Regions from separate parts of the Exiguobacterium sp. S22-S28 genome, predicted to be linked through region 3. Evidence: a T-box and tRNA genes for the amino acid it is inferred to sense, from the RefSeq annotation. Region 3 holds a T-box; the other regions hold tRNA genes.
What was found. The T-box of region 3 lies ahead of argS (arginine--tRNA ligase). A T-box ahead of a tRNA ligase gene usually reads a tRNA of that ligase, here a tRNA-Arg.
Positions count from the first base shown of each region.

Region 1: it encodes a tRNA-Arg, which carries the amino acid that the T-box ahead of argS (arginine--tRNA ligase) is inferred to sense. The anticodon was not compared.
Region 2: it encodes a tRNA-Arg, which carries the amino acid that the T-box ahead of argS (arginine--tRNA ligase) is inferred to sense. The anticodon was not compared.

Region 1 covers NZ_JBHFFC010000029.1:105,170-115,789, reverse strand. Annotated here, with positions in the region: gene ACHA8N_RS12335 (AI-2E family transporter) at 1-777, opposite strand, end outside; gene yihA (ribosome biogenesis GTP-binding protein YihA/YsxC) at 963-1,544, opposite strand; gene lon (endopeptidase La) at 1,546-3,855, opposite strand; gene clpX (ATP-dependent protease ATP-binding subunit ClpX) at 3,927-5,192, opposite strand; gene tig (trigger factor) at 5,426-6,718, opposite strand; gene ACHA8N_RS12310 (hypothetical protein) at 6,828-7,844, opposite strand; gene ACHA8N_RS12305 (hypothetical protein) at 7,870-8,394, opposite strand; tRNA gene ACHA8N_RS12300 (tRNA-Arg) at 8,497-8,570, opposite strand; gene ACHA8N_RS12295 (metallophosphoesterase family protein) at 8,638-9,144, opposite strand; gene ACHA8N_RS12290 (XTP/dITP diphosphatase) at 9,151-9,747, opposite strand; gene rph (ribonuclease PH) at 9,744-10,496, opposite strand; gene racE (glutamate racemase) at 10,487-10,620, opposite strand, start outside.
Region 2 covers NZ_JBHFFC010000030.1:111,690-122,309, forward strand. Annotated here, with positions in the region: gene eno (phosphopyruvate hydratase) at 1-1,165, opposite strand, end outside; gene gpmI (2,3-bisphosphoglycerate-independent phosphoglycerate mutase) at 1,239-2,786, opposite strand; gene tpiA (triose-phosphate isomerase) at 2,787-3,539, opposite strand; gene ACHA8N_RS13495 (phosphoglycerate kinase) at 3,567-4,751, opposite strand; gene gap (type I glyceraldehyde-3-phosphate dehydrogenase) at 4,875-5,882, opposite strand; gene ACHA8N_RS13505 (sugar-binding transcriptional regulator) at 5,936-6,964, opposite strand; gene ACHA8N_RS13510 (glutaredoxin family protein) at 7,079-7,339, opposite strand; gene ACHA8N_RS13515 (RNA polymerase factor sigma-54) at 7,339-8,490, opposite strand; tRNA gene ACHA8N_RS13520 (tRNA-Arg) at 8,659-8,734, shown strand; partial or broken gene clpP (ATP-dependent Clp endopeptidase proteolytic subunit ClpP) at 8,912-9,499, shown strand; gene ACHA8N_RS13530 (hypothetical protein) at 9,616-9,852, opposite strand; gene whiA (DNA-binding protein WhiA) at 9,934-10,620, opposite strand, start outside.
Region 3 covers NZ_JBHFFC010000031.1:55,976-66,595, reverse strand. Annotated here, with positions in the region: gene ACHA8N_RS14800 (sulfite exporter TauE/SafE family protein) at 1-460, opposite strand, end outside; partial or broken gene ACHA8N_RS14795 (solute symporter family protein) at 568-2,083, opposite strand; gene ACHA8N_RS14790 (DUF485 domain-containing protein) at 2,080-2,406, opposite strand; gene ACHA8N_RS14785 (TVP38/TMEM64 family protein) at 2,706-3,350, opposite strand; gene trhO (oxygen-dependent tRNA uridine(34) hydroxylase TrhO) at 3,590-4,507, shown strand; gene ACHA8N_RS14775 (alpha/beta hydrolase) at 4,567-5,355, opposite strand; gene ACHA8N_RS14770 (GGDEF domain-containing protein) at 5,362-7,038, opposite strand; T-box leader at 7,164-7,386, shown strand; gene argS (arginine--tRNA ligase) at 7,443-9,125, shown strand; gene ACHA8N_RS14760 (hypothetical protein) at 9,160-9,765, shown strand; gene ACHA8N_RS14755 (metallophosphoesterase family protein) at 9,834-10,427, opposite strand; gene ACHA8N_RS14750 (carboxymuconolactone decarboxylase family protein) at 10,490-10,620, opposite strand, start outside.

The sequences.
Region 1 (10,620 bases), on a different contig from region 3:
ACAGAACAAGGCCAGTAGTAACGCGTACTGGATATCTGCGATGAAGAAACCAATCAGCGACATCAAGCCGACACACAACGACACGATGACTTGACCGTTGACGTAATGTTTGACCGTCACGTGCATATCGTGAAGAATCTTCCGTGTTTCCGTCTCGTAGCTTTTCGGCAACAACTTGACGACGGAGTTCGGGAACTTATAGCCGTCTAGCAACATATAGACCAAAATGAACGGAACCAATACGATGATCAAGACTGTTGAAGAAATGACATTGAAGATGGTTCCGACAGACGTCGAAACAGACTTGAACAGCGTCCCGATATATGATGTTGCTTCGTTTGTCCACGAATCAAACAACGCCGTATTCTCATGTACCCAATTGGAGATGAGCCGGTTGTTCATTAATTGATCCCGGAGATTCAACGTTTGATCACGCAGTTCGACGACCAAGTTCGGAATACTCGTCACGAAATCCGAAACTTGCTCGACCAGAATCGGACCGAGCGATGCGACTGCAATCGTGATGATACCGAGGAAACCGACTAAAACGATTAAGACGGCTAATCCGCGTTTTTTCACTCGTTTTTGAAGCATATCGACGATACCGAGCGTAAAGTAATAAAAAATTCCGGCAATGATCAACGGCGGGAAAATTAAAGCGAGCATGACTTTGATCGGTTGGAACAGGAAGGAAATTTTTGTTCCGACCCAAATCACCAAAAAGATTGTCAAAATCCAGAGTAATGCTTTAAACCATTTATTTCGAAGTAAATCCACGCACAGTCCTCCTACAATTTCACATTTATTCATTTTTATGCTGTTTATTTTAACTTATTTGACGTGTCCCGTCTTTCTTTTTCGAAATTCATACTGATTTTTTGGTATGTAAAGATTTTTAAAGTCTAGAAGACACTTAAAAAAAGAAACTTGTCCCCAAAAGAACAAGTTTCCTTTTAATTCAATCATAAATGACGATAAATCGCTTCCCATGCTGCATCGACACCTTCACCCGTTTCCGATGAAAACGGAATGAACGTATCTTGCCCGTCAAATTGAAGCTTTCGCTTAACGGCCGCGATGTGTTTGTCACGCTGACTCCGCTTAATTTTATCCAGTTTCGTCGCCACGACGATTACTGATAAATCATAATACTTCAGAAAATCATACATAATGACATCATCCGCTGAAGGTTCATGACGAATATCGACGAGGAGAACGACGCCTTTTAAAATTTCACGCGTCGTGAAATATTTCTCCATCATCTTGCCCCATGCTTCGCGTTCCGTTTTTGAAACTTTCGCATATCCGTAACCCGGGACATCGACGAACATGACTTCATCATTGATGTTAAAGAAGTTTAAGGTCTGTGTTTTCCCCGGTTTAGATGATGTGCGTGCGAGCGCTTTACGCTGGACAAGCTTATTGATGAACGACGATTTCCCGACGTTCGATCGTCCGGCCAACGCCACCTCTGGAAGGAGCGGTTCCGGATAATGCTCCGGATTGACACCACTCGTAATAAAATCTGCTTTATAAATTTTCATGTTACTCTCCTTTTAATGCATGTTCGAGCACTTGATCCATTGTCGCGACCGGTATGAAGCGAATACCATCCCGAACCGTTTCCGGGATGTCATCGATATCACGAGTATTGTCTTGCGGCATCAAAATCGTTGTCAGACCGGCACGATGCGCCGCGAGTGACTTCTCTTTCAGACCACCAATCGGCAAGACACGTCCTCGTAACGTGATCTCTCCCGTCATCCCGACATCACGCCGGACCGGTCGTTTCGTCAACGCTGATATCAGAGCTGTCGCAATCGTGATCCCGGCAGAAGGACCGTCTTTCGGAACAGCCCCTTCCGGAACGTGAATATGAATATCTTGTGTCTCATAAAAATCAGGATCAATTTTGAACTCCGCTGCATTGGCACGGACAAAGCTGTGTGCCGTCTGCGCCGACTCTTGCATGACATCTCCTAATTTCCCCGTTAACTGCAATTTCCCTTTACCTGGAGCGAGACTGACCTCAATGGTCAACGTATCGCCCCCAAATGCAGTATACGCTAAACCGGTCACGGCGCCAATCGTATCTTCAAGCTCACTTTGACCGTAGCGGTAAATTGGTTTTCCTAAAAAGTCCGGTAAATTCCGTTTTGTGACGGTAACCCGTTTCTTTTCACCCATTGCAATTTGTTTCGCCGCTTTCCGGCACAAGGCACCGATAACGCGCTCTAAACTCCGGACACCGGCTTCGCGGGTGTAACGACGCACGACTTCTTGCAAAGCGTCCGGTTTAACCGTCAATTGACTTTTTTTCAAACCGTGTTCTTTGATTTGCTTCGATAACAAGTGACGAATAGCGATCTCCGTTTTTTCCTGTTCCGTGTATCCACCAATTTGAATCAACTCCATCCGGTCAAGCAACGGTCCCGGAATGTTTGAGACATCATTGGCTGTCGCAATGAACAAGACGTTTGATAAATCAAACGGTTCTTCGATATAGTGATCGGAAAAACTGTTGTTTTGTTCCGGATCAAGCACTTCAAGCATTGCTGAAGAAGGATCACCTCGGAAATCATTGGACATTTTATCAATTTCATCGAGCAGGAAGACGGGATTATTCGTTCCCGCTTGTTTCAAACCACGGATGACACGACCCGGCATTGCTCCGATGTACGTCCGGCGATGACCACGGATTTCAGCTTCGTCCCTGACTCCGCCAAGCGAGACACGAACAAATTTCCGTTCAAGCGCTGTCGCGATGGACCGGGCGAGCGAAGTTTTCCCGACTCCCGGAGGGCCGGCTAGACACAAAATCGGTCCGCGTAACGAATCCGTCAACTGCCGCACCGCCAAGTATTCCAAAATCCGTTCTTTGACTTTCTCCAGTCCATAATGATCTTCATCTAACTGTTCCGATGCAGCTTCGACATTTAAGAAATCATCCGTCGCTTCATTCCAAGGAAGGGAAAAGAACCATTCCAAATAATTTCGGATAACACCGTGTTCAGGACTCGTTGCCGGAACTACAGCAAGACGGTTGATTTCTTTTTCAATGTTCAGGACTGCCGTCTCCGACAAATCGAGCATCGCTAGTTTTTCCTTGTACTTAACAGCATCACTTTCGGCCGAAACTGCTTCTCCACCAAGTTCTTGCTGAATCGTCTTCAGCTGTTCCCGCAAGTAATATTCCCGTTGTGATTGTTCGATTGTTTTTTTCGTCCGTTCCCGCATTTCCCGTTCGAGTTCAACGACCTCGTACTCATGCTTCATGACATCGAGCAACATGACGCCGCGCTCGACCGGATCATTTTCTTCCAGGAATTCTTGTTTTTTCGCAATGTCGATCGGTAGTTTAGAAGCGATATAATCCGTCAATGAATCTAGACGTTCATAAGTTTCAAAACGACGACGCTCATCCGTGCCGATCCCTTTAATCCGTGACACCAACTGACCAAACTGTTCCTTAATCAAACGAACGAGCGCTTCTTGTTTCGCCCCTTTGATATCTGCTTTTTCAATCGGTTCGATGTTCGCTTGATACCCTTCGTCCGTTTCCGTGACTTGATCAATCCGGACACGTTCTTTCCCGATGACACGCACCCGGACCGTATCATTTCCAAGTTCACTCATTTTCGCGATTTGAACAAGCGTGCCGATCGTATGCAGTCCGTCAACGGATGGTTCTGCTTCCGGATCCCGTTGCGTGACGACGACTAAATCAATCTCATGTTCTTTCGAGGCAAGCAATGCTTTCAGCGAGACAGGACGCCCGACATCAATTGTCAATCCGATTAATGGATAAGCCACGACGCCACGTAGTGGCAATAATGGATATTGTTTTGTCTTCATCAAAAATCTCCTCCTAAACAAAAAGACTCGGAAAGGCGTACAAGTAGCCTCCGAGCCGATTTGTCACGGTGTTACGCCGTTTCTTTTTCTTTGCCTTGTTCAATTGTACCATCTTTCAACTCAAGCGTCGGACCGCGTTTACCCGTCAGCGTCTCTGCTGTGATGACGACTTTTGCGATATCTTCGCGTGATGGTATTTCAAACATAATATCAAGCATCGTTTCTTCGATAATCGAACGAAGACCACGTGCTCCTGTTTTCCGTTCAATCGCAAGTTTAGCAATTTCAACGAGTGCATCTTCTGTGAAGTCGAGTTCGACATCATCCAGTTGAAGCATTTTTTTGTATTGTTTAATCAATGCATTTTTAGGTTTCGTCAAAATTTGAACGAGTGCCTCTTCATCCAATGGTTCAAGTGTCGCCATGACAGGCAAACGACCGATGAATTCTGGAATCAATCCAAATTTTTGTAAGTCTTCCGGTAAGGCTGCTGCAAGAATTTCTTTTTGCGTCAGGTTACGGTTTTCTGAATCGTTTCCGAATCCAATGACTTTTTTACCGAGACGACGTTTGATTGATTGATCGATTCCATCAAACGCACCACCGACGATGAACAGGATGTTCGTCGTATCGATTTGGATGAATTCTTGATGTGGATGTTTACGTCCACCTTGTGGCGGAACACTTGCCACAGTACCTTCCAAGATTTTTAGAAGGGCTTGTTGCACCCCTTCCCCAGACACATCACGTGTGATGGACGGGTTCTCAGATTTACGGGCAATCTTATCAATCTCATCGATATAGATAATGCCTTTTTCTGCTTTTTCCACATCATAATCAGCAGCTTGAATCAATTTCAAGAGAATATTTTCAACATCTTCCCCAACATAACCAGCTTCTGTCAAACTTGTTGCATCCGCAATTGCGAACGGAACATTCAGAATACGAGCCATCGTTTGTGCAAGAAGCGTTTTACCACTACCAGTTGGTCCGATCATGACGATGTTCGATTTCGATAACTCGACATCATCCGCACGACCACCTGCATTGATCCGTTTATAATGATTATACATCGCGACAGACAACGATTTTTTCGCTTTTTCCTGCCCGATGACATAGTCATTTAAAGTCGCACGGATTTCATGCGGTTTCGGTACATTTTTTAATTCGACTTCTTCTTCTGTACCAAGCTCTTCTTCAACGATTTCGTTGCAGAGTTCGATACATTCATCGCAAATGTAAACGCCAGGTCCAGCAACAAGTTTGCGCACTTGTTCTTGTGTCTTTCCGCAGAAAGAACATTTCAGCTGACCTTTTTCTTCGTTAAATTTAAACATAAAGGTCCACCCCTTTAACGTGGAAGTTGTATAGATCCGTTTCGCATCTATTCTCACGTTTTACTATTTATGATTGTAGCATGAACAAGGAAACTCTTTCAAATCTTGGATGAGCGTTTTACAGTTTGATTTAAAAATCATAATTTAGTTTGTCCTTGTTTGACCTATCGTACAAAAAAATCGACTTCAAGACCAGAAATTGGCCTTGAAGTCGACTTGTTCGGTTGGTTTGCTTATTTTGCTTTTGCGTTGTCAACGAGAACGTCGATTGCTTTACGGAACTGAAGATCACCTTTAAGTGTATCAAGTCCGCCTTGTGGAGCAAGCATCGTTTCGAGTTGGTCAGCAGGAATGTTGTAGAGTTCAGACATCGATTGAAGTTCAGCTTGCGCTTCTTCTTCTGTTACTTCGATTTTTTCGTCTGCAACGATTTGTTTAAGAACAAGACGCGCTTTAACACGCTCTTCTGCTTGTTCTTTCATTTCAGTGCGCATTGCCTCTTCAGTCGTTCCAGTTAACTGGAAGTACATGTTAAGGTCAATTCCTTGTGACTGAATACGTTGTGTGAATTCTTGGACCATACGCTCCACTTCGTTTTCAACCATAACTTCTGGAAGATCCACTGTCGCGTTTTTCGTCGCTGCTTCAACCAACTCATCACGCATAGAAGAATCAGCTTCTTGTTTACGTGTGTTTTCAAGACGTGTACGGATTTTTGTTTTCAACTCGTCAAGAGAAGAAACTTCTTCGTCCATTTCTTTAGCAAACTCATCCGTCAATTCAGGAAGTTCCTGAGCTTTGACTTCGTGGATTGTTACTTTGAATACGACTGGTTTTCCAGCGAGTGATGCTTCATGGTACTCTTCTGGGAATGTTACGTCGATGTCTTTTTGTTCGCCTGATTTAAGACCAACCATCTGCTCTTCAAATCCTGGGATGAAGTTTCCAGAACCGATGACGAGTGAATAGTTTTCTGCAGTACCACCGTCGAATTGGTTTTCACCATCGAAACCTGCGAAGTCGAATACGACTGTATCGCCATTTTCGATCGCGCCGTCTTCTTTAACGACGAGCTCTGCACCGCGTTCTTGCATTGTTTTGAGTTCAGCATCGACATCTTCGTCTGTAACGTCTGTTTCGACTGCTGTATACTCAAGACCTTTGTACTCACCGAGTGTTGCGTCCGGCTCAATCACGAATGTGATTTTGAACTCAACTGGTTTTCCTTTTTCGAGTGTTTCGACGTCGATGTTATCAAGCGCGATTGGCTCGATTCCTGATTCGACGACAGCACCTTCGATTGTGTCTTGATACAAGATATCAAGTGCATCTTGATAAAGTGCTTCTTCGCCGTACATTTTGTTAAACATTGCGCGTGGCATTTTTCCTTTACGGAAACCTGGTGTGTTCAATGTCTTAACGACTTTTTTGAACGCTTGGTCTACCGCTTTATCAAATGCTTCAGCAGGCGCTTCATACGTGAGAACGCCGAGGCTACCTGATTGTTTTTCCCATTTTGCAGTCATGCTGAGTCCCTCCAAAAATGTCAATTAGCGTACATGTGTGTACAACAAGTCACATTATAGCACAATCTTTCTGAGGATTACCACTGTTGAACGAGGCAATCGCCTTCAATTACTGAAGGAGTGCTTGTTCGTACAGTTTTCCTTCCGGCAGCACCAAATGGACAGCACGATAAATCTTTTGCGCCTGTTCACTTAAAGATTCCGGCGGTACGACAGATGAAAAGTCGAAATCCGCCAATTCTTCGACGGCATGCAGCCACTCATCGGCCGATTCATCCTGTTCCACCGTCTCCTCCAAGTAAACGATTTGATACCACGTCATGATCAAAAGCGCCTTAAACGGATCCATTCGCTTCAAGTCGAACGCGCTGTCGGCAAATCGGTGTAGTTGTGTTGCCTGCTTTGCCAGATACAACTCAAGCTGTTCCGGACGATGAAATAAAACATGAACATCCAGCGACTGGATCGACACATCGATTGGAAAGACGTGCGCCGAATCCGTCAGTTGAGGAAGTAATCGGTGAATGACAAGAGCACTTGGATTCCTCACATCCCGGCCCGTCAAGTAATCGTTGACGATGTAGTGCATTAATATAGGATGTACCCGCAAGTCCGTTTGTGCCAAGAATCGAAATTGTTCGTTCAGCGTTCCGGTGCGGTAAAGTTCGATCCACTCCTGCTCCGTAAGTGTTGCTGCAGGTTTTTCTTCCCATTGTAAATATGACGCATCATCCGTGTGCTGGGCATTACGCGTTGTACGTGAGCGTGATACGGTCACTTCTTCTAACTTTAAAGCTAACCCGTATGGCAAATAAGGGGATGCTGTTCGCAGAGCAAGATCAAATGCATACCGTTCTCCCTTTTCATACATAAAAATCGCCAATACCTGCTCGACGCCATCCAATCCAAGAAAAGGGTCAACGATGCTTGAATAGACTTCGATTCCGTCTTCCCTTGCTAAAAAAGCACCTTGGATCGTATAGAGAAGATATAAGATATCATCTTCCGACGTCATGGTTTGAAGCTGGTTTAGGAGAACATTTAATTCTGCCTGACTCAATGCGGCAAGACGTTTTTGTTCATCCATTAACGGTTGTTCCATCCAACGTGACTGTCCCACGATCATTCCACCTTTTTCCTGTCTGACGTTCTTATTTCGTGAACGGATCAAGCAAAGACGTCCAGTTTGTAATCGCTTCTTGCAACTGGCCTGCCTGCTCGATGCCCATCTTGTTCAGTGTATCTAACGAGACATCGGCTTCTAGTAAACGCGTAATGTCTTCGGATTGATTGACGTATTGTTCGAGTTTTTCACTGAGATTCTTCAATTCTGCCGGCGGACTCTCTAAACTCGCCAGACGCTCATCAATTTGATTTAATTCTTCATTCAACTGCTGAACGGTTCCATCAGTTTGAAGTTTTTCGATTTGCTGATCGAGTGCTTGCTCCGGATTCGCTGAATCACGTGCTTCCGTGGCCGCTTGATCCAGTTTTGCCGATAATTCAGATGTCACTTTTGAAGTATCTTGGGCGATGTCCTGCAGCTGACCTGCATAATCGACACTATTTTTCACATCCGTCACTTGCTGTTTCGCATTATCCACAGTATCCGTAACCTCGCTACATCCCGCTAAAGCAACGGTCAGCAACAGGATTCCACTCATTCGTTTCATCATCTTCATCATCCCTTTCAAGTTCATGATACCTTAAGTATACCTGAATAAAAGGATAAAAAAAAGAGACCTTCCTCATAAGGAAAGTCTCTATTTTAATTATAGTGTCCCAAGAGGGATTCGAACCCCCGACCGACGCCTTAGAAGGGCGTTGCTCTATCCAGCTGAGCTATTGAGACGTGTCAACACGAATAAACTATACTAAAACAATTCTTTCGTGTCAATCACATTAGTAAAAACTATTTTTTAAAGTGTTCCGTCAAGATGTAAGGCATTGATCGTCTCACCGGTCAAATCATAAAAATCGACTGTGAACTGTCCGTCCTCTAACGTTAAGACGGCATACGTCTTTTCCGGACGGTGACGGGGCATCCGGATTGATCCCGGATTGATGAATAATTTCCCGTCACGCTGTTCTGCCTTCGCGACATGGGAATGACCGTATAAAACGATTGCGGCATTTTTTTGATCGGCATGATGAATCAACTGATCGAGACTGTATTTAACATCTTGTCGGTGACCGTGCACACATAAAATCCGAAATGTTCCAAACTCTTCCATCACTTCGTCCGAAAAATCATTTCCGTAGTCACAGTTCCCTTTGACAACACGATAGGGATATAATGATTCCGCACTTCCTGTCAATTGAGAGTCGCCGCAGTGAAAAGCGATATCGACATCCTGATGGCGATTAAAAATCGTCAGCAACTCTTGATCAAGTCCATGGCTATCACTTACGATTAATGCTTTCATCTCTGATCACTCTCCTAAAAAAGTAGTCAATGCCAATTCAAGTTTTCGTAATGCCTGTCCCCGATGACTGATGGACGCTTTTTCACTTTTCGTTAACTCAGCTGCCGTCTGATTCAAGGACGGGATGATAAACAACGGATCGTAACCAAAGCCGTTTGTTCCCTGCCGTTCAAAACCGATTGCCCCTTCCATCGTTCCGCGTACGGTTAACGTTTCACCGGACGGTTTCGCAAGAGACAAGGCGCAGACAAAACGGGCAGTCCGTTTTTCTGTGGGTACGCCGGCCAGTTTTTCCAGCAACAATGCGTTATTCGCTTCGTCTGATTTTTCCTCACCTGCAAATCGGGCGGAGTAGACACCCGGTGCTCCGTCCAAAGCATCTACTTCAAGACCGGAGTCATCCGACAGCACGGCATGACCAAAATAAGCTGCCGCCTCTCTTGATTTCAATTCGGCATTTTCTTCAAATGTCGAACCGGTCTCATCCGTCTCCGGAGCCGTTTCGTAGTCGAGTAAGGATTCGACATCATATCCGAGTCGTCCAAGCATCTCCTTGAATTCGTTTACTTTACCAGGATTTCTAGTCGCGACGATAATTTTCATCGGTGCTCCACCTCTTCTCCGACATACCACCATGAAGCGCCAAGTGCCTGCTCGGCCTCATGAAGGAGTTCTTCAATACCCTTTTCCCCAAGTTCGAGCATATCGAGCATTTCAAGACGAGAAAACGTCGCTTCTTCACCCGTTGCCTGAAGTTCAACAATTTTACCGGACGATGTCATGACAAGATTCAAATCGACGTCTGCCGCAGCATCTTCTTCATAACAAAGATCAAGCAACAAATCCGTCCCGACTTTACCGACCGAAACTGCCGCGATGCCTTCCTTGATTGGTGTATCCGTTAACTTCCCGCTTTGAATCAGTCCGTCGACTGCTAAGACGAGTGCTAAAAAACCACCCGTGATTGCAGCCGTTCGTGTCCCGCCATCCGCCTGCAACACGTCGCAGTCAATCCAGACCGTCCGTTCGCCCAACTTTTCCAAGTTGACGACCGATCGTAATGCCCGACTGATCAGACGCTGAATCTCCATCGTCCGTCCGGTTTGTTTTCCGCGGACCGCTTCCCGACCTGTCCGTTGCGCCGTTGCGCGTGGCAGCATCGCGTACTCCGCATTAATCCATCCTTGACGTTTCCCGCGTAAAAACGGCGGAACTTTTTCTTCAACCGTCGCCGTACAAAGGACACGGGTATCGCCAATTGAGATCAGGACGGACCCTTCCGCATGTTTATTAACTTCCGTTTCAAAGCGGATCGTCCGCATCTCAGACGGTTTTCTTTGATCTAGACGCATTTTTCTTCCTCCGTTCCTAACACTAACCTTTTCGCCTGAACAGATTGATTTAACCAGTCACTGGCGATCCGTTCAAAAGATCGCGTATCACCAGTCGCATGGTAGACATGCTCCGGGACATTAT
Region 2 (10,620 bases), on a different contig from region 3:
TTTGACCAGCATTTGTCGCAACAGCGATGTCAGCGATTGTTGAATCTTCTGTTTCACCAGAACGGTGAGAAACGACTGCTGTGTAACCAGCTTTTTTCGCCATTTCGATTGCGTCGAATGTTTCAGTCAACGTACCGATTTGGTTAACTTTGATGAGGATCGAGTTCGCGATGCCTTTTTCGATACCTTCAGCAAGTTTCTCTGTGTTCGTTACGAACAAGTCATCACCGACGAGTTGGACTTTGTGTCCGATACGATCTGTAAGGAGTTTGTGGCCATCCCAGTCGTTTTCGTCACAGCCATCTTCGATTGAGATGATTGGGTATTTGTCAACGAGTTGTGCGTAGAATTCAACAAGCTCAGCTGTTGTGAGGACTTTGCCTTCGCCAGCGAGGTTGTATGTTCCAGCTGCTTTGTCGTAGAACTCAGAAGAAGCGACGTCCATTGCAAGGTAAACATCTTCGCCTGCTTTGTAGCCAGCTTTTTCGATTGCTTCAAGGATAACTGTGATTGCTTCTTCGTTTGATTTCAAGTTTGGAGCGAATCCACCCTCGTCACCAACTGCTGTGTTAAGACCCATTCCGCTAAGAACTGATTTCAACGCGTGGAAGATTTCAGCACCCATACGAAGTGCTTCTTTGAATGTTGGAGCTCCAACAGGCATGATCATGAACTCTTGGAAGTCAACGTTGTTGTCAGCGTGTGATCCACCGTTGATGATGTTCATCATTGGAGTTGGAAGTGTTTTCGCGTTGAATCCACCGAGGTACGTGTAAAGTGGAAGACCAAGCTCATCTGCAGCAGCACGTGCAGCAGCCATAGAAACACCAAGGATTGCGTTAGCGCCGAAGTTACCTTTGTTTTTCGTACCGTCGAGGTCGATCATCTTTTTGTCGATTCCTGCTTGGTCGAAGACATCGTAGCCGATGATTTCAGGTGCGATTTTTTCGTTGACGTTGTCAACAGCTTTTAAGACACCTTTACCGAGGTAACGTGATTTGTCGCCATCGCGAAGCTCAACTGCTTCGTGCTCACCAGTTGATGCGCCTGATGGGACGAGTGCGCGACCAAAACCGCCGTCTTCTGTATAAACTTCTACTTCTACTGTTGGGTTACCGCGTGAATCAAGAATCTCGCGTGCATAAATCTCTGTAATCATTGACATTTAAATTCGCTCCTTTTTGTTTGAGAAAGATTAGTTTTTAATGAGACAATGACAAGTCCATCGATTGACGGGATTATTTCTTTACTACAATCGATTTTCCGGTCATTTCTGCCGGTTGATCTGCTCCGAGTAAATCGAGAACAGTTGGTGCCAAGTCTGCCAGTACGCCAGTCAATGGCTCAAGGAGTTCGACGTCCTCGACCGTGACGATACATGGAACAGGTTCTGTCGTGTGCGCCGTCATCTTGCTGCCATCGGCATTGAGGACTTTGTCCGCGTTTCCGTGGTCGGCTGTGATGATGGCTGCGCCACCTTTACTGAGAATCAAGTCAACGACTTGACCGAGACATTTATCCACCGCTTCGATTGCCTTCTTCGTCGGCTCGAGCATACCCGAGTGACCGACCATATCGGGATTTGCGAAGTTGAGGATGATCGCGTCATGTTTGTCCGAGTTGATTGCGTCAACGAGTGCTTCTGTTACTTCATAGACACTCATTTCCGGTTTCAAGTCGTATGTCGCGACTTTCGGAGATGGGATCAGAATCCGATCTTCTCCTTCGTACGGCTCTTCACGTTGACCGTTAAAGAAGAACGTGACGTGCGGGTACTTTTCAGTTTCCGCAATCCGTAATTGTTTAAGGCCTTGTTTTGATAACGTTTCACCGAGTGTGTTTTTGATATCTTCCGGTGGGAAGACGATGTCCGTATCAATCGCATCCGAGTACTTCGTCATGGAGACGAGCAGCAGGTTCTTCGGTGCGTTGTCCGGCAATTCAAAACCGGTGAAGCCTGTTTTTTCTTTATACGTCTTGGCGAGCTGAATCGCACGGTCCGGACGATAGTTGAAGAACATGATCGCATCGTTATCGTGGATCGGTGCTACTGGAGTACCGTCTTCCTGCACGACTACCGTTGGTTCAATGAACTCATCTGTAACGTCTGTTTTGTACGAAGCTTCGACCATCGCGATTGGGTCTTTTGTTGTCGGACCGTCTGCGAACGTGATGACGTCATAGACTTTCTTGACGCGTTCCCAGCGGTTGTCGCGGTCCATCGCATAATAACGACCAGAGACACTTGCGAATTGACCGACGTTTAACTCGTCCATCTTCGCTTGTGCATCACGGAGGAAACCGGCTCCTGATTGTGGATCACAATCGCGGCCATCCGTGAAGGCATGGAGATAGACTTTTTCGATTTCGTGAAGTTTCGCGAATTCAAGCACCGCATACAAGTGGTTGATGTGACTGTGGATCCCACCGTCAGAGACCAAACCGAAGATATGAAGGGCTGAACCGTATTTCTTCACGTGACCTGCCGCATCGTTCATCGCTTGACGCGAGAAGAACGAGCGATCCTTAATGGCATTGTTGATTCGGGATAGCGATTGATAGACGACGCGACCTGCTCCGATGTTCAAATGACCCACTTCTGAGTTCCCCATTTGTCCTTCAGGCAAACCAACGTATTCTCCTTGCGCATTCAACAATGTATGGGGGTAGTGTCCCCAGTAACGGTCGAAGTTCGGTTTGTTTGCTGCCGTGACAGCATTTCCGAACTCCTCGTCACGCATACCGAAACCATCAAGGATGATCAGTGCGACTGGACGTTTTTTCATTTAAATCGCCTCCAACAGTTTGAGGAACGATCCTGTCTCAAGACTTGCGCCACCAACTAAAGCACCGTCGATGTCAGGTTGAGCCATGTATTCTTTGATGTTGTCCGGTTTGACACTGCCGCCGTACTGGATGCGGACTGCTTCTGCAGCTTCCGTACCGAATTCAGCTGCGATGACATCGCGAACGAATTTACAAGAATCTTGTGCATCTTGTTCTGTTGCTGATTTTCCTGTTCCGATTGCCCAGACAGGCTCATACGCGACAACAAGGTTTTTGACTTGATCAACTGTTAAGCCTTTCAAGCTGTTTGTTGTTTGCTCACGGATCACTGATTCGAATTTTCCGCCTTCGCGTTCTTCGAGTGTTTCACCGACACAAACGATTGGCACGATACCATGTTCAAATGCTTTTTTCGTTTTGCTGTTGATGAACGCATCTGTTTCTCCGAAATACTCACGACGTTCTGAGTGACCGAGGACGACGTATGTTACGCCAAGTTCTTTGAGCATCACTGGACTGATTTCACCTGTGAATGCGCCGCTCTCTTGGTCGTACATGTTTTGAGCGCCGATTTTCAGGTCCGTTCCAGCTGTCGCTTCTGTCAAGTGTGCAAGGAATACAGACGGTGCACAGACAGCCGCGTCGACTTTCGAAGAAACGGGTACAGTTCCTTTGACTTCCTCAGCGAATGCCACAGCATCCTTGAGGGTAAGATTCATTTTCCAGTTACCTGCGATAATTGGTTTACGCATTGAAAACACTCCCTTGTGAACTTTAGATTACTTGTCGTTAAGCGCTTCGACACCTGGAAGAGCTTTTCCTTCCATGAACTCGAGGCTTGCGCCGCCACCCGTTGAAATGTGACTCATTTTATCTGCAAGACCAAACTTCTCAGCCGCTGCAGCAGAATCTCCACCACCGATGATCGAGTATGCATCGCTGTCAGCTAATGCTTGAGCGACACCTTTTGTTCCGTTTGCATATTTATCAAGTTCGAACACACCCATTGGTCCGTTCCAGACAACGAGTTTCGAAGCCTTGATTGCTTCTGCATACAGTTCTACCGTTTTTGGACCGATATCGAGTGACATGTGATCCGCTGGGATACTGTCGATGTCGCGTGGTCCAACATATGTTTCTTCGCCGAATTCCTTCGTGATGACACAGTCAACCGGCATCAAGAACTTCACACCTTTGTCTTCTGCTTTTTTCATGAATTCCTTCGCCTGTTCGATTTTGTCGACTTCAAGAAGTGACGTACCGACTTCATAACCTTGAGCTTTGAGGAATGTATAAGATAATCCTCCGCCGATGATCAACGTGTCGACGATATCAAGCAAGTGATCGATGACGCCGATTTTGTCAGCGACTTTCGAACCACCGATGATCGCTGTAAACGGACGATCCGGGTTTGAGAGAGCTTTACCGAGAACTTGAAGTTCTTTTTCGATCAACAATCCTGCTACAGCAGTCTCGACATGATGGGCGATTCCTTCTGTAGAAGCGTGCGCACGGTGAGCTGCACCAAATGCGTCGTTGACGAAAACGTCTGCAAGTTTCGCAAAACCTTCTGCGAGTTCAGGGTCGTTTTTCGTTTCGCCTGGGTAGAAACGAACATTTTCAAGAACGATGACATCGCCTTCTTCAAGCTTGCTGACCGCTTCTTCAGCGACCGGACCGTATGCTTCTTCAACGAGCTTGATTTCTTTACCAAGCAGTTCGCTGAGGCGTGCTACGACTGGTGCAAGTGAGAATTCAGGGTTCTTCTCGCCTTTTGGACGTCCCATGTGGCTTGCGAGAATGACTTTGGCTCCACCGTCAACCAAGTGTTTGATTGTCGGAAGGGCAGCACGGATGCGTGTATCATCTGTGATTTTGCCGTCTTCTAGCGGTACGTTGAAGTCCACACGTGTAAACACGCGTTTTCCTTTTACATCGATATCGCGAATTGATTTCTTATTCATACATTCGTCCTCCGTCTCATACGTATAGTGAGGGGCTAATGCGCCCCTCCAGACTTTTTTCCGCAATAAGAGCGGAGACTGTATCGTTTCCGCTCTTATTCAATTGCTATTTAATTGCTCGAATTACTTAGCGATTTCTGCGAAGTGTTTGAGTGTGCGAATGAGCTGGCTAGTGTAAGACATTTCGTTGTCGTACCAAGCAACTGTTTTAACGAGTTGTTTGTCGCCGACTGTAACGACTTTCGTTTGTGTTGCATCGAAGAGTGATCCGTAAGAGATACCAACGATGTCAGAAGAAACGATTTCGTCTTCAGTGTAACCGTAAGATTCGTTAGCTGCTGCTTTCATCGCTGCGTTAACTTCTTCAACTGTTACTTTTTTCTCAAGAACTGTTGTGAGCTCAGTGAGTGAACCTGTAGCGACTGGTACACGTTGTGCAGATCCGTCAAGTTTACCTTGAAGTTCTGGAAGTACGAGACCGATTGCTTTAGCAGCACCAGTTGAGTTAGGAACGATGTTAGCTGCCGCTGCACGTGCACGACGGAAGTCACCTTTAGGGTGTGGAGCGTCGAGTGTGTTTTGGTCGCCAGTGTAAGCGTGGATTGTTGTCATGAGACCTTCAACGATTCCGTACTGATCTTGAAGAACTTTAGCCATAGGCGCGAGACAGTTCGTAGTACATGAAGCACCAGAGATAACTGTTTCAGTTCCGTCAAGGATTTCGTGGTTCGTGTTGAAGACAACTGTTTTCATGTCGCCAGTAGCAGGTGCTGAGATAACGACTTTTTTAGCTCCAGCTTTCAAGTGAAGCTCAGCTTTTTCTTTGTCTGTGAAGAAACCAGTACATTCGAGAACGATGTCAACACCGAGCTCGCCCCATGGGAGTTCTTCTGGGTTGCGGTTAGCAAGTGTTTTGATTTCTTTACCGTTGACGAGGAAGTAACCATCGTGTACTTCAACTTCGCCGTCGAAACGACCTTGAGTCGTATCATATTTCAAGAGGTGTGCAAGCATTTTAGTGTCTGTAAGGTCATTGATTGCGACTACTTCGATTCCGTCAAACTGAAGAATTTGACGAAGTGCCAAACGTCCGATACGTCCAAATCCATTAATACCAACTTTTACTGCCATGATAATTTTCCTCCTTTTAATGTAAAGCGAGTTATCTATTATTCAAAAGGGGGCTACCCTTTCAAAATCGTTGTTGCTGCCCCTTCATCCGTAATGAGGATGATGTCCGGGGACTGTTTGACATACGCATTGATGGCTTCTGCTTTGGAATTTCCGCCCGCGACGACGATGACGTGTTCGACTTGTTTCAAGTCGTCGAGTTGAAGACCTACCGTCTTCACCCGGTGCACGATTTTTCCGTCCCGATCGAAGTAATATCCAAACGCTTCCGCGACTGCGTGCTCGGTTTCGAGCTGTTCCAGTAACTCCGTTGAAGCACGACGACGTTTTGCCATCGTTTTTGCCTCACCAATTCCATGTACCACGATTGACGCATCTCTAATCATTTGTAACACATTTTTTATGCTCGGCTCTTCCACCATCTTGACAAACGTTTCCTTACTGACCATGTCCGGGATGTGCAACAAGTGATAATCACTTTGTGCACGAGACGCCATCCGTGAGCAGACTGTGTTCGCTTGTAATTCCAGTGTTTCGCCTAAACCGCCACGTGCCGGTACAAAGGTCATCGGACGATTTTCCTTATCGGGCGACATCATCGCCGCGACGGAAGCCATCGTCGTTCCTCCCGTGACTGCAATCGTGTTGTGTACAGATGAAGAAAGTTCTCGTTTCAAACGTGCGACGGTCGCACGTCCCATATCGCGTTGTACCCAAAATGTCTGATCCGAGTCACCCGGTACGATGACGACATCCCGTACGCCTAGTTTTTCCTTCAAGGCTTTTGCCATATCGGAAATACCGGCCAGTTCTGCCATCACGCTGTGCATACTCCGTAAAACGGTCCGTCCTTCATCCGTTAAAGACATTCCCTGTGTCGCCACTTCGAGCAATCCCTGCTCTTTTAGGAAGTCCACTTCCCGGCGTAACACCCGTTCCGTCAAGCCAAGGCTTGTCGCAAGTGTCCGTCGGCCAATCGGCTGCATGAGCCGGACATAATGAAGTATGTCGTAACGTGTCTGCATTTCTTCGATCAGATCAGGCACGATTCGTTTTTGGATCTGTACTAACTGCCGAATCATGTATTCCCGCTCCTCTCAAGTTGCTGGACACTTTACGTCCCGCGTGTCGTATCTTGTCCCACTTGGTACACCCTCACTATAACAGCCTGCGTTCGAGGTTTCAAGCCTCGCCCTTTAACTTTTTTCAAGTAAGCGGTTTCTTAGTGTATCTGTCTCAAATTTGCCATAACTCCAAATTTCAGACTGATGCATGACGACTGGAATTTCATATAAAAACCGTAAGCTGAGCGCTGCATCTTCTTCAATGTTGATTTCTTCGAACGTCCAATCGGGAAATTCATCCAGTACGAAATCAAGTAAGACGGCGGCTTCCTCACATAGCGTACAACCCGGACGTGAATACAGTGTTAAGGTCTTGTGTTCTTTTGTTTGCATCAGTCTTTCGCCTCTCGTTGCTTCAAAATATCGGACCGGGTCAAGTCAAGACTCGCCCGGTACTTCGCGACCGTCCGTCGTGCGACACGGATGCCGTCCGCTTCCAGACGCTCTGTAATTTGCTGATCCGACAACGGTGTCACCGTTTCCCGAATCAGTTGCGCGATCCGGACCTTGATCAAAAAACTCGACGTCCCGTCCTTCGTGCGGGAGACAAAAAAGTTTTCGAGACCGAGTGTCCCGTGGATCGTCCGAACCGTTTTGTGCGCAATCGCCCGACCAACCGTCGACGGATGATGTCCGGTTTGTTCCGCGATTTCCTTTTTCGTGAGCGGTTCAAGATGAAGTTCGCCTTGAAACCATCTCGCCTGCCGTTTCATGATGGCATCTAAGATCGCCTGTAACGTGACACGTCGCCGTTCGTAGGCGTTTAAAAAAGGTTTTGCTTCTTCTAGATTCGTCCACGCTGCGTCGAGCGGTAAATCATACCACTCCACTTGAAGTTGACCTTCAATCATCCGAACTTCCGCTTCCGGCATCGTAACGGTATTCGTTTCCGGTAACAGCGGAGTCTTCGGCAACCGATTGATCTGTTGTTTGATGCGTCGCCGTTCTTCCTCATCGTCAATCCGGTCTAAGACGTGTTGAAGTGACAGGCCGTCCGCGAGTTCTCCCATTCGGTCCATCAGTTCGGTGTCTTCGAGCTCCATGGCATGCAACAGCCGACACTCCGTCTCCGAACGTGCCGCGATACCGGTCGGCTCGCATCGTTGAAGAAGTTGCCGGGCCTGCTTGATCAGCGTGGCTTCACTTTTTAAACTAGTGGCAAGTTGTGCATCCGTCGTTCTGAGTAATCCATCCGCATCTAAGTACATGATGAGTTGTTCCGCCATATATCTTATTTCCTGTCTGACCGATTCTAAACGTATTTGCTTCAGAAGATCGGCTTCAAACGACTCGATCCGGTCCGCCACCTGCTCAAGATCCGGATGAATCGTTTTTCTTCCATTATGTTTGTACGGCGTGGCGCGTCGAATGATTCGATAGAGATGTTCCTCAAGCTCCGTCCGTGATTCTTCAAGGACCGCCAGTTGAAACAAATGCGACGCTGACATGACGAGACGCTGTGTCTGTTCCTGCTTCTGTTCCATCCCTTCACCTTCCATCTCTCAGACTTAATCGGTACCTGTTCCTAGTATAATCGACCGGTGCGTTCTTATCCGGATTCAAGCCATCTGTAAAAAAACAAGAATTTTCACAATCTAGTATTGCTTTCCTGAAAAAATGTCGGTATACTATTAATTGTTCAGTAAAAACATGCACCCGTAGCTCAGGGGATAGAGCACTGGTTTCCGGTACCAGGTGTCGGGAGTTCAAATCTCTCCGGGTGTACCATACTTGAATCTACAGGCAATGCCGTTATCGGTGTTGCCTTTTTTCTATACTGATATGTTTAGTGACATCCGTTTCAGGAAAAATACATAAAACCTACAGCGTATCTTTTGACCAATATTGACCAAAGGATTATGATAAGGACAAGTCGAATATGAGTTACATACCAACCATAAGGAGGCAAAGACTATGTTAATTCCAACAGTCATCGAACAAACCAACCGCGGGGAACGTGCTTACGATATCTACTCGCGTTTACTGAAAGACCGCATCATCCTTCTCGGGAGCGCGATTGACGACAACGTCGCCAACTCAGTCGTTGCCCAGTTGCTGTTCCTAGCAGCGGAAGATCCAGATAAGGAAATTTCGCTTTACATCAACAGCCCGGGTGGTTCAATCACAGCGGGAATGGCGATTTACGATACGATGAACTTCATCAAACCACAAGTTTCAACGATTTGTATCGGAATGGCTGCTTCAATGGGTGCGTTCTTGCTTCAAGCCGGCGCTAAAGGAAAACGTTTTGCGCTTCCGAACGCTGAAATCATGATCCATCAACCACTCGGTGGTACACAAGGTCAAGCATCGGATATCAAAATCCATGCAGAACGCATCATCAAAATGCGTGAACACCTTAACAAAATCATGGCTGAAAACACAGGACAACCCCTTGAAGTCATCGAGCGTGATACAGAGCGCGATAACTTCATGTCTGCTCAAGCAGCAGCCGATTACGGTTTAATCGACCGTGTCATGGAACGTGCATAATTTTCATTCATCCGTCTTCGCTGATTGCGAAGGCGGTTTTTTTGTGCCGTCAAAAAAAGACCTCTGTCCCTTGCGTCTCTTCTCTCGAAACAGACGCGGACAGAGGTCCTGATTCATTAGTCGATCAAATCTGTGATATCAGAAACGATATCGTGGTTTTCGCGAATCAATGTGTAAATTCCGTTCGCATGCGGTGAAAGTTCTTCTTCCGCTTGTAACTGTTTCAAGAATAACGATGTTGCAAATGCGACGAGCGTACTTTTGGGTACACCAATCGTTTTTGCTTTTTTCGTCAAGACTTCATCAAACTTCGCGTCTACTGTCAGCGAAATACGTTTTTTCTCATTAGCCATTTCAAAAACTCCTTAATTCGAACATTTAGTTGCACCGACTATATATTATAGTAGACTATGCTTCATCTCGCAAGTGACTCCCTACAGAGCCCCCGTCATCGACTCTCCGTTACGGATTTTATCCGCGATTTGATCAATCTTGCGCAATCGATGATTGATCCCGGATTTTGAGATGGAACCACTTTCAACCATCTCACCTAACTCTTGTAATGTCACGTCTTGATGGGTCACACGCAAAACGGCGATTTCTTTCAGTTTGTCCGGCAAAACATCAAGTCCGACCGTTCGTTCAAGAAACTTGATGTTCTCGACCTGGCGCAGCGCGGCTCCGACCGTCTTGTTGAGATTCGCCGTCTCGCAGTTGACGAGTCGGTTGACCGAATTCCGCATATCTTTTAAAATCCGGACATCTTCGAACCGCAACATCGAGTATGTCGCTCCGACGAGTTTAAGAAAATCAGAAATCTTCTCACTCTCTTTAATGTAAAGAATATGCCCTTTTTTCCGCTCGATCGCTTTCGCATTTAAATCAAATTGATTCGTCAGGCTTCGTAATGCTGCATTGTGTTCTTCATACAGACTGAAGATTTCAAGATGATACGACGAAGTTGCCGGATTATTTAACGATCCGCCGGCTAAAAAGGCACCGCGCAGATAGGCGCGGGCACGGCGTTCATCGTGCAGAATCGAATCACTGATTGATCGGATCATCGTAAACCCTTCGCCTAAAATCCCGAGATCCTGCAGAATTTTATCCGCTTGTTGTTT
Region 3 (10,620 bases):
CCCCGAGTAAAGACGAGATGAAACCGGCGAATAATCCGATGAAAGCAAGGGCAAGATAGCGGTTTTTCCAACCTGTCTGAGGACCGGTCGTTGATTTGGGACGCAAGAATTTATTGGCGAAGTACAATAACAGACCGATGTAGACAATCGAGATGACCATATGTGCCCCGTTCACTTCCTCCAATCGAAGGACGAGAGGTGTAGCGATGGTGGAGCCGATGATACCGACTAAACCGACAACCAGACTGTCACGCCAAACGACGTTTTTTAAACGGAGATGGGACAGCGTACCGGAGACCGTTGAGCCCAATGTCAGCATCAAACTCGTCGCGATGGCAACGCTTGGTGCAAAACCGAGAATCAACAACAACGGAGTCAGAATGATTCCGCCGCCGATTCCGAAAAAACCAGAGATGATGCCAATGAAAAATCCGAGAGGTAAAAAATAATAAAAGTCCATCTATGCCATTCCTTTCACGATCTATAATACGGTAAGTATGGCAATCTACCTGCAAAATGTAAAAGGGAACGGCTCCTTCAAGGGGGTTGAAGGAGCCGTCGAGGGGATTATTCTTTGGATGCAGCGACTTCGGTCGCTGTATCAATGCCGGTATTGGCTTTGACGAGAATCCGTTCGAAGTTACCGGCAACCTCGTCGGATTTTGTAACAAGCGTCCCGATGATCGCACCTAGAAAACCAAGTGGAATCGAGACGATTCCTGGATTCGCCAGTGGGAATAGGGCTTCCCCGACGAACAAGGCTGAACCGTCGACTGCCCAGATATTCGGACTGAGCGCAACGAGAATCAGAGAAGAAAAAAGTCCAACGATCATTCCGGTGACGGCTCCGCCAGTACTGAAACGGCGCCAGAAAATCGTAAGCAGAATGACCGGCAAATTGGCACTTGCCGCAACAGCAAAGGCAAGCGACACCAAGAAGGCGACGTTCATGGATTGGGCAAACAGGGCCAAGACCATCGAAACGAGCGCAACGGCAATCGAGGCCAACCGAGCAGCCGTCATCTGTTCTTTTTCCGTCGCCTGTCCTTTACGTAAAATGTGACTGTAGAAGTCATGGGCAAAGGCGGAAGCGGCAGACAGGACCAGTCCGGCAACTACGGCGAGGATCGCCGCCGAGTGCTTGAGCAAGCAAGGGGGCTGCCATATTTCCGGCAGCGTTTGCGGCAATGATGTCCTCTGAACCGACAAAGGCGGCAGCTCCAAAACCAAGGAAAATCGTTAAGATATAAAACGCACCGATGATCCATGTCGCATACACAACGGATTTACGGGCAGTTGGTGCATCCTTGACGGTAAAAAAACGAATTAAGATATGCGGCAGTCCGGCTGTTCCAAGGACAAGCGCCAAGTTCAAGGAAATCGTATCGAGCGGCAGCTTAAACTTATTCCCTGGATTTAAGAACGAATCGCCGAGTGGTGTTGCTTGTTTGACTTCGGAAAACATCTTCATGATTGAAAAATCAAACTTCGCAAATACCATAAAGGAAATGACGGCTGTTCCGGCCATCAAGAGTACGGCTTTGATAATTTGCACCCATGACGTTGCGGTCATGCCACCGAAGACAACGTAGACCGTCATCAGGATACCGACGATGATGACACTCGTTGTATACGGGATACCTAGCAACAGTTCAATCAAGGCACCGGCTCCGACGAGCTGGGCGATCATATAAAAAATCGAGATGACAATCGAATTCATCGCGGCGACACCACGAACTTTTGAAGCGTTAAAGCGAGCAGCAATCATATCCGCCATTGTGTATTTCCCTAAATTTCGCAACGGTTCTGCGACGAGATACAGCACCACGAGATAAGCGACGAGGAAACCAATCGAATAAAAAAATCCATCAAATCCGGCTAAGGCAATCATGCCGGCAATTCCTAAAAAGGAAGCAGCCGACATATAATCACCAGCGATGGCCATTCCGTTTTGGGCTCCGGTCAGCCCGCCGTCCGCTGTGTAAAAATCATTGGCTGTTTTGGTCTTACGGGCAGCAAAATATGTAATGACGAGTGTCAACCCCACAATCGCCGCAAACAGAGCGACAGCTGTATAATTCATCGTGACTCCTCCTTGATCTGTTCGACCAAACGATCAAACGAACGGGCTTTTTTGTTATAGAGGGTACAGAACGTCCATGTCATGATGAATTGAAGGAAAGCAAATAACCAAGCACCCGTGATATCTCCAATCAATGGTTGATTTAAAAATGTAAAATAGCTTGTCATGATGGGAAGGGCGAAATAAAAGATAAGACAAAACAGGATCGCCGGGAGGATAAAGGTGTTTTTTTCATGCATCAGTTGTTTAAATGAAGCACTTTCGACGATTGTCTGCGCGGAGCGTGTCGTCTCCGTCTTCGTCGATTCCGATACTTGGTGCATAGGGACGCCTCCTTCAAAAATGAATTTAAATTCATTATAGAGACACTGTTGTTGGAAAATCTATCCTAATTTAATGAAGGTAAAATCTGAAATTATACTAGTATTGGTCTTACCAATTTAATGTAAGCGTTTTCAATGTTGAACAAAGTGTGAACGATATTTTCATATAATAGTCAGTTGCGAAAATGATTCAAAAGTCCTGTGTCTAAAAGGACTCGAAAATCTGACAAAAAAAGAAGAAATCAAAAAGCGACAGATCTCTTGATGGATGAAAGAGGTCTGTCGCTTTGGCGGATAAGTTATTTATTATTGTGTTCGATGTCTTGTTCAATCTCGCGGAGCACTTTTGAACGACGGGAAAGGGCACGCCGTTTAATGATTTCTTCCACTCCACGGCTGACTCCCCAGATGGCGAGTAAAATCAGGAACAGAAAGACAAGTCGAATCGGTCGTTCCAAAAAAGTCGACCATTCTTTACCGATTAAGGAAAAGATGATGACGACAATCAATCGACCGGCTCCGGCAGCAATCAAATATGTCCGAAGTGACAGCTGAATCATCGCCGAAATGGATGTAATGATGAATGCCGGCATGAACGGAAGTGAGAAAAAGAAGCCGAGCGAAATCGGACTCATATGGCGAACCCGTTCAATCCATTGTTGTGCGCCTTTATGTTGTTCAAGCCACCGTGTGACGGGGCGGCGAAATAAATAACGAATACAAGCGAAAACGACAAGTGAACCAAGCATACTTCCGACCCACGAGACTAACACACCCATCCAAAAACCATAGGTCGCTGCGTTAGCGGAAATGATGAGAACAAGTGGGAGGAACGGAAAAAGTGATTCCAAAAAAGGAGCAATCAATCCGGTCGAAGCACCACCCGGAAGATCCTGAAGAAACGTAATCATTTGTTCAATCCATTGACGGACGGTTTGGAGCATTCGAAATCCTCCTTACAAAATAAACTGCTATCTTCTATTTTAACTCTTTCGTCGTCAGAAAGGGAGAGACATTATGTAATCGTGATCCGTAACATAGCAATTGTACAATTCAAACGAAGTTGGTATCATACTTAAATGGGTGCGTTTTGCAGGCGTTCCCAGCTAGCTAATAGCTATGACGCTTCGTTCGCCAACGTTCGTTTTACTGCAAAAAACTGACATGGGGGCCAATGAGGATTATGAAACCTTATCGCGTACTATTATTTTATAAGTATGTTCCAATCGACAATGCGGAACAAGTAACAAAGGAGCACCTTGCGTATTGCAAAGAGCTCGGCATCAAAGGAAGAATCTTGATTGCACCGGAAGGAATCAACGGAACGTTGTCCGGAACGGTCGACCAGACAGAACAGTACATGCAAGACTTGCTTGCCGATCCACGGTTTAGTGACATCGAGTTCAAAATCGATGAGGTCGACGAGCATGCCTTCAAAAAAATCTTTGTCCGTTACAAGAGTGAGCTCGTGACATGGCGTTTTGAAGATGAATTCAACGTGCCGGAAGAACATGCAGCCTATCTCGAACCGGCTGAGTGGAAAAACATGATGCAAAATGAAGATGTCGTCATCTTAGATGTCCGGAACAACTATGAATACGATCTCGGTCATTTTAAAAATGCCGTCAAAGTCGACGTGGACGCATCACGGGAATTCCCACAATGGCTCGATGAAAATGAGCACCTGTTTGAAGGGAAAAAAGTCCTGACGTATTGTACGGGCGGTGTCCGCTGTGAAAAATTCACGGCCTACTTCCGGAAACGTCAAAACAGTGATGATATCTTCCACCTTAAGGGCGGCGTCGTCATGTATGGAAAAGATGAAGCGACGCGTGGAGAAGATTGGGAAGGCGAATTGTATGTGTTTGATGAACGTGTACAAGTACCTGTCAATGAAGTCAACCCGACCGTCGTCTCGACCTGTTACTACTGCGGGAAAGACGAGACACGTTATGTGAATTGTGCGAACCCGGAATGTAATCGTCAACACTTCTGTTGCGAGGACTGCGAACCGAAAGTGATGCGGTCTTGTTCAGACGAATGCCGTGAGCATCCGCGGAATCGTTATGTTAAAGAACAGGCGGAAGCACTCGTCAAGTAAACACAACCAATCAAAACAGGCTGACGGCATCCTCACGGGGAATGCGGTCAGCCTGTTTTTTAGGACGAAAACAAGAAACGGAGAATATCCGGCATCCGTTTGGCCCATTCCGTTTCGTGGTGAACGGCGTTTGGAATGACAGTATAGGTCGCGCTGTCGACTTTTTTCTGTACCGCTTTGGCGAGCACATCATTCGTGTGCAAATAATCATTTTCGGTCATCGGTCCACTGACTTCTTTTGTGCCGACATCCATGTAGCAACGATGCTGTTCTGATAGACGGGGACTACGTTCGATGAACTCCAGTAAGGAGGAGAAGTTGGCCCAGCCGGCGGTCGACAAGGCGGCGACGCGTGTGATGATTTCAGGATAGGCGAACAATCCATAAAGTGAAATCACGCCGCCCATCGAACTCCCGATCATGGTCGTGTCGGTCGGGATCGTCGCGTAATGTGTATCGATGTGCGGTTTTAATTCGTGGACGATCCAGTCCATATACAGCTTGCCGTTTCCACCAATCGTTGTCCGGTGGGAAGGATAGGCAGTGCGCATGAGCAGAGCTTCATCCGTCCAAGGAGCATATTCGTCATATCGATCCATTCCGTCGTCCGGACTGTCGATGGCGACAATCATCGCATGCAACTTGACCGCATGTAACGCATGATGGACTTCCCAGCCTTTTCCGAAGGACGCGGTTTCGCCGCTGAACACATTTTGCCCGTCGTGCATATAGATGACAGGAAGTGCTTCTTCGGCTGACAGTTCCGTCGGGCGGTAAATCCGGATGGTCCGAGGTGATTTCAGCATCGGGATGATGTGTTCGATTTCAATAATGGACAAAGTAGTCACGACCTTTCAAAGGTTAGCGTAATGGGCGGTACAGTTTCGACCGTTATGTTTGCCGCCGACATAAAGGGCATGATCGGCTTGACGAAGCGACTCTTCAAAGGTCCGTTCACCCGGATGTTCGACGGTATCGACACCGAGACTGATTGTGATCGATAAGCGGTGTCCGTCGACCAAAAAAGGGCGGTCCAAAACAGCATGACGAATCGTCTCTGCGAAATCAATCGCTTGGTTCTGCGGACACTGGCGGAGCAAGAGGACAAACTCCTCTCCACCGTAACGGGCGGCAAACACATCTTGCCGTGTTTGCTGCAAGGACCGGATACGGCGTCCGAGTTCACGAAGGACGAGATCGCCGACTTTATGACCATACGTGTCATTGACATGCTTAAAATGATCGATATCGAACAGGACGATCGACAACGGATAACGGTCGGAGTTGAATTGATAGGCTCCTTCTTCATAAAAAGCACGGCTATTGGACAGTTCCGTCAACGCATCGGTTCGACTTTCGGCATAGAGTTGATGCGTTTCCTGGGAACGATGCAACGAACGGCAAAAAATCCGGAGTAAACGTGACAACTCATCCGCCTTTGCCTCATCGTAGGCATCAGCTGTTTGATGGAACAGCACAATCGATACATCGACGTCTTCATTCGTGATCGAGGGAATGGCGAGCATCGAATGCCGATCGACCGGTAAATCGATTTGAATGTCTTTCCCCCAATCAAACCGGAGACCGTGGAGGATGGGCGTCTGAAGTTGCTCAGCGGATAATGAATGAAACAAGGGTAGGACATCGATGACCGTCTTCGTCCGAATATTATAGATGAGTTGTTTCCGTTGCTGTTGAATCGAAATCCAGCCTTCCGAGAAGTCAATCAGGTGGGGCAAATCAATCAATAACGAGTCGATCGTCTCGCGTTCGAAACGTGAGATCAAGAGGTGTTCTTTCGCATCATCAAACCGTTTGGCATTTTCATTGGCTTCAATCGTCACGCCCCGTTGTTGAAGCAACCGTTTGAACAAAAGTAAGATCAGGGCCGAGACGGAAGCGGCGATGAGCGGATTCTCATCATAAAACCAGATGCCGAGAAACGCACACAGCATACTCGTCCCGTAAACCAGTGTCTGAAGGCGGACAAGACGGATCCAATCGTATTTCAGATACAAGACACGATTGACGAAACGGCACTGCACGTAAGAGACGAGCATGACCGCCGTCAAATATCCTAAAAAAGGAATGATCGCTTCCGAGTACGTGAATCCGGTACCGATGGGTCCACCGAGCGCCAAGTAAACGAGTGAGGGACAGGCGAGATAAAATAAATCAAATAAGACGTTGATCGGATACAAGTATAAAAATCGTTTGAGGCGGATTTCTTTTTTATGAGAAAAAATTTGAAAGATGATGATGCCGATTTGACTGAGCAGAATCGACGGCAACAAACCGTAGTTGAGAAAGATAAACAAGATGATGCCTTCTTGAAACGTATAATAGATCCCGCCACGACGAACGTTATCGAATTGGAATAAAATGATGAGTGCCAGAAGATAGATGGCATTACCAAATGAAAGTGGAAAGTCGATCAGAGTCGGACGTGCGAGTAAAGCAAAGGTGAACAGACCGGCAACGAGACACAACACAAGCCAACTCGTCCGTGCCACTTTTTGATAGTAGACCATAATGCGTCCCCTCCTTTAACAGTCCTTCCCTAACTTATACCCGTTTTGTGGAAATTATGATGAGCGATTGACAAAAAAATAAGGTTGAGAGAATGAAGCAGATTGCGTATAATGTGGAAGATATCAAACAATCAATGACGAAGAAAGTAACGGGATCATTTGATCGACCAGCGAATCAGGGAATGGTGGAAGCCTGAATAGATTGAAAAACCGTGAAACGCACTTCCGAGATGCTATCCGAATCAACCTGATCAGGCGTAGCCGGGGGTCCCCCGTTATCCCCAGTTAAAGTGGGTGTCGAACCGTCGACACCAAGAAGAGTGGTACCGCGGTCATTCCGTCTCTTTGCGCGTTGCGCAAAGGGCGTTTTTTATTGGAAAAAATAAACTGTTGGAGGGAATAATATGAGTTATAAGCAACAATATGCGGAAGTATTGCACGGTGTGATCGGTGATGCTTTGTCGCAGCAAGAGATTGAACAACTGATCGAACAACCGAAACATGAGGACCACGGAGATTTAGCCTTCCCTTGTTTCCAACTCGCGAAAGCATTCCGGAAAGCACCGATGATGATTGCGACGGAACTGGCTGAAAAAATCGATAATCCACTTTTTTCAAACGTTCAGGCGGCTGGACCGTATGTTAACGTCTTCTTAAACCGGGAAGTCGTTTCGCGTGAGATCATCAAACGTGTGTTAGACGAACAACAGGCATACGGCTCAAGTGAGCCGACCGGAAAAACGATCGTCACCGACTTCTCATCACCGAACATCGCGAAGCCGTTTTCGATGGGTCACCTCCGTTCAACGGTTATCGGAAACGCATTGAACCAGATTTCACGGAAAAAAGGTTACGAAGTCGTCGGCATCAATCATCTCGGAGACTGGGGTACACAGTTCGGCAAGTTGATGGTTGCTTACAACATGTGGGGCAAGGAAGAAGATGTCCGTGCTGAGCCGATCAAAGAATTACTCAAACTGTACGTTCGTTTCCATGAAGAGGCGGAAGAAAACCCGGGCTTGGAAGATGAAGGTCGTGCTTGGTTCAAAAAACTGGAACAGGGTGACGAGCAGGCGACGGCACTTTGGACATGGTTCCGCGAAGTATCGCTCGTTGAATTCAACCGTGTGTATGAAATGCTGGGTGTCAGCTTCGACAGCTTGAACGGGGAAGCATTCTACAATGACAAGATGCAACACGTCATCGATCTGCTCGAAGAAAAAGAGTTGCTGGTCGAGTCGGAAGGTGCGATGGTCGTCGATCTCGAAGCAGAAGGAATGCCTCCTGCCTTGATCAAGAAAAAAGACGGAGCGACGTTGTATGCGACACGTGATTTGGCGGCTGCCGTGTATCGTCTTGAGACATACGGTTTCGAGCAAGCCTTTTATGTTGTCGGCGGTGAACAAGCGTTGCACTTCAAGCAATTGTTTGCGGTCTTGAAAAAACTTGGCTTTGAAAATGTCGACGGTATGCACCATGTACCGTTTGGTCTGATCATGAAAGACGGCAAAAAGATGTCGACACGTAAAGGCCGGATCGTTCTCTTAGAAGAAGTCCTTCAAGATGCGATCAATGTTGCAAAACAGAACATTGCCGAGAAAAATCCTAACCTGGCGAATGCGGAGCAGACGGCACGTGAAGTCGGTGTCGGTGCAGTCATCTTCCATGATTTGAAAAATGAGCGGATGAACAACATTGAATTTGATCTCGAACAAATGCTGAAGTTTGAAGGAGAAACGGGTCCGTACGTCCAATATACGAATGCACGGGCAAATTCATTATTGCGTAAAGGTGAATACGACGGTTCAGCGTTTGCCGGAAGTGCGGACGATTACTCATGGGGCGTCGTGTCGATGCTGAATCAATTCTCGACCGTGATTGACCGTGCGTTTACACGCCGCGAGCCTTCGATCATCAGCCGGTACGTGCTGGACTTAGCACAAAGTTTCAACAAATATTACGGACAAGTCCGTGTTTTAGAAGACGACGCAGAAAAACAATCTCGCCTTGCACTCGTAAAATCGGTTACGATTGTATTGACGGAAGGATTACGCCTGCTTGGTGTCGGTGCTCCAGAAGAAATGTAATGTAAGTAAATCAGATTAAAGATGGGGTTATTATATGAACAAAGAGACAATGGAACGGTTGCAACACGCTTCTACACAAATGAACGAGGAAGATTTGTCAGCATCAGTTGCCTTCCTTGCAGACTTCCACGGGAAAGTCGCAGCATGGCTTCCGGGAGAATCGGTCGATTTCGTATTGGATTTCGTTACAGCACCCGGAGCGGATCAAATTGCGCCGATCAGCGGTGATGCACTCGAAACAAAAGGAAATTTCGAATTCTTTATGGTGAAAAAACAGACACGTAAAAAATTAGGTGAGCTGTTGGCACTTTGGAAAGCACCACGCACAAAAGAAACATTAAACCAAATCGATGCGATTGGTCTGAAGAAATGGTTGGCACGAAATGAGTTCCGCTCGGAAGATAAGCCGTGGGATTACTTGAACCGCCTGCATATCTTGTTATTCCTCGATCAAATGACGACGGTCATCGATGATCATCAATTGACGACGTTGTATGAGCAACTCGTCCGGAAAACACCGGTGCCGACAAGCTTCGTCCGTCGCCAAGGTGAAGTCCGTCGTGTCGTGAATCAGTTTGCGGATAAAACGGAGTTCACACAAGTCGATTTAGTCCGTGCGTCACTCGTCCGTTACTTGTAAAAACATACGAAAACGCAGAACCCCCCGTCTCCTCACGGTACAGTGAATGGAGGCGGGGGGTTGTTTAGTTAGCGGACCCGATGGAAAGTGATCGTCTCGGCAGTCGTATCATAGAGCATCCACTCACGTTCGACGAGAACGGGTCCGACGTTGATCGCGTAACGTCCACGCTTGATTGAAATCGGGATACCGGGATGGACGACCAATCGTTTTCCATCTTTGAACAATCCCCGAACATGACTGTGTCCAAAAAACAACAGCCGGTCCGAATACTCGGATGTGTCGGGCGTTAAGTCGTAACTCCACTTCAATTGGTCGCCGTGGATGAAGCGTGCAGACGCCAGTTGTTTTGTCCGAGCGGATAAGCGGAGTTGGTCGAGAACACGCGACACTCCGACCGGAATCAAGGAAAACAACCGCTCTTCCTGATTTCCGAGTAAGGTTTCAAAAAAAACCAGCTTCAAAAAATCCGGATCAAGTGTCACGACATGTTCGATTTCTTCAAATACATATCGTTTTGCCCGTTTTTTACCGACATGGCACTCATGGACATCACCGAGTGAAAAAACGACCGCTTGTGGCGCGGTCGTCTGAATGTCTTTTAGGACAGCTCGGGTATCGGACAATGAACTGTGCAAATCCGTGATGAGTGCATACTGCATATGGCATCGCTCCCTTGTACTAAGAGTATACCCTGCGTCGCATGCGGCTCATCCTCTTTTAATTAAGCCGGATCAACGATAACGCCACGTTCGGCAAAAACGACTTTGGCGACTTCGAGTGCATTCAGGACACGTGGGAATCCTGTGTAGGGAACGAGGTGCATGATGGCTTCAACGATCTCGTTGCCTGTTA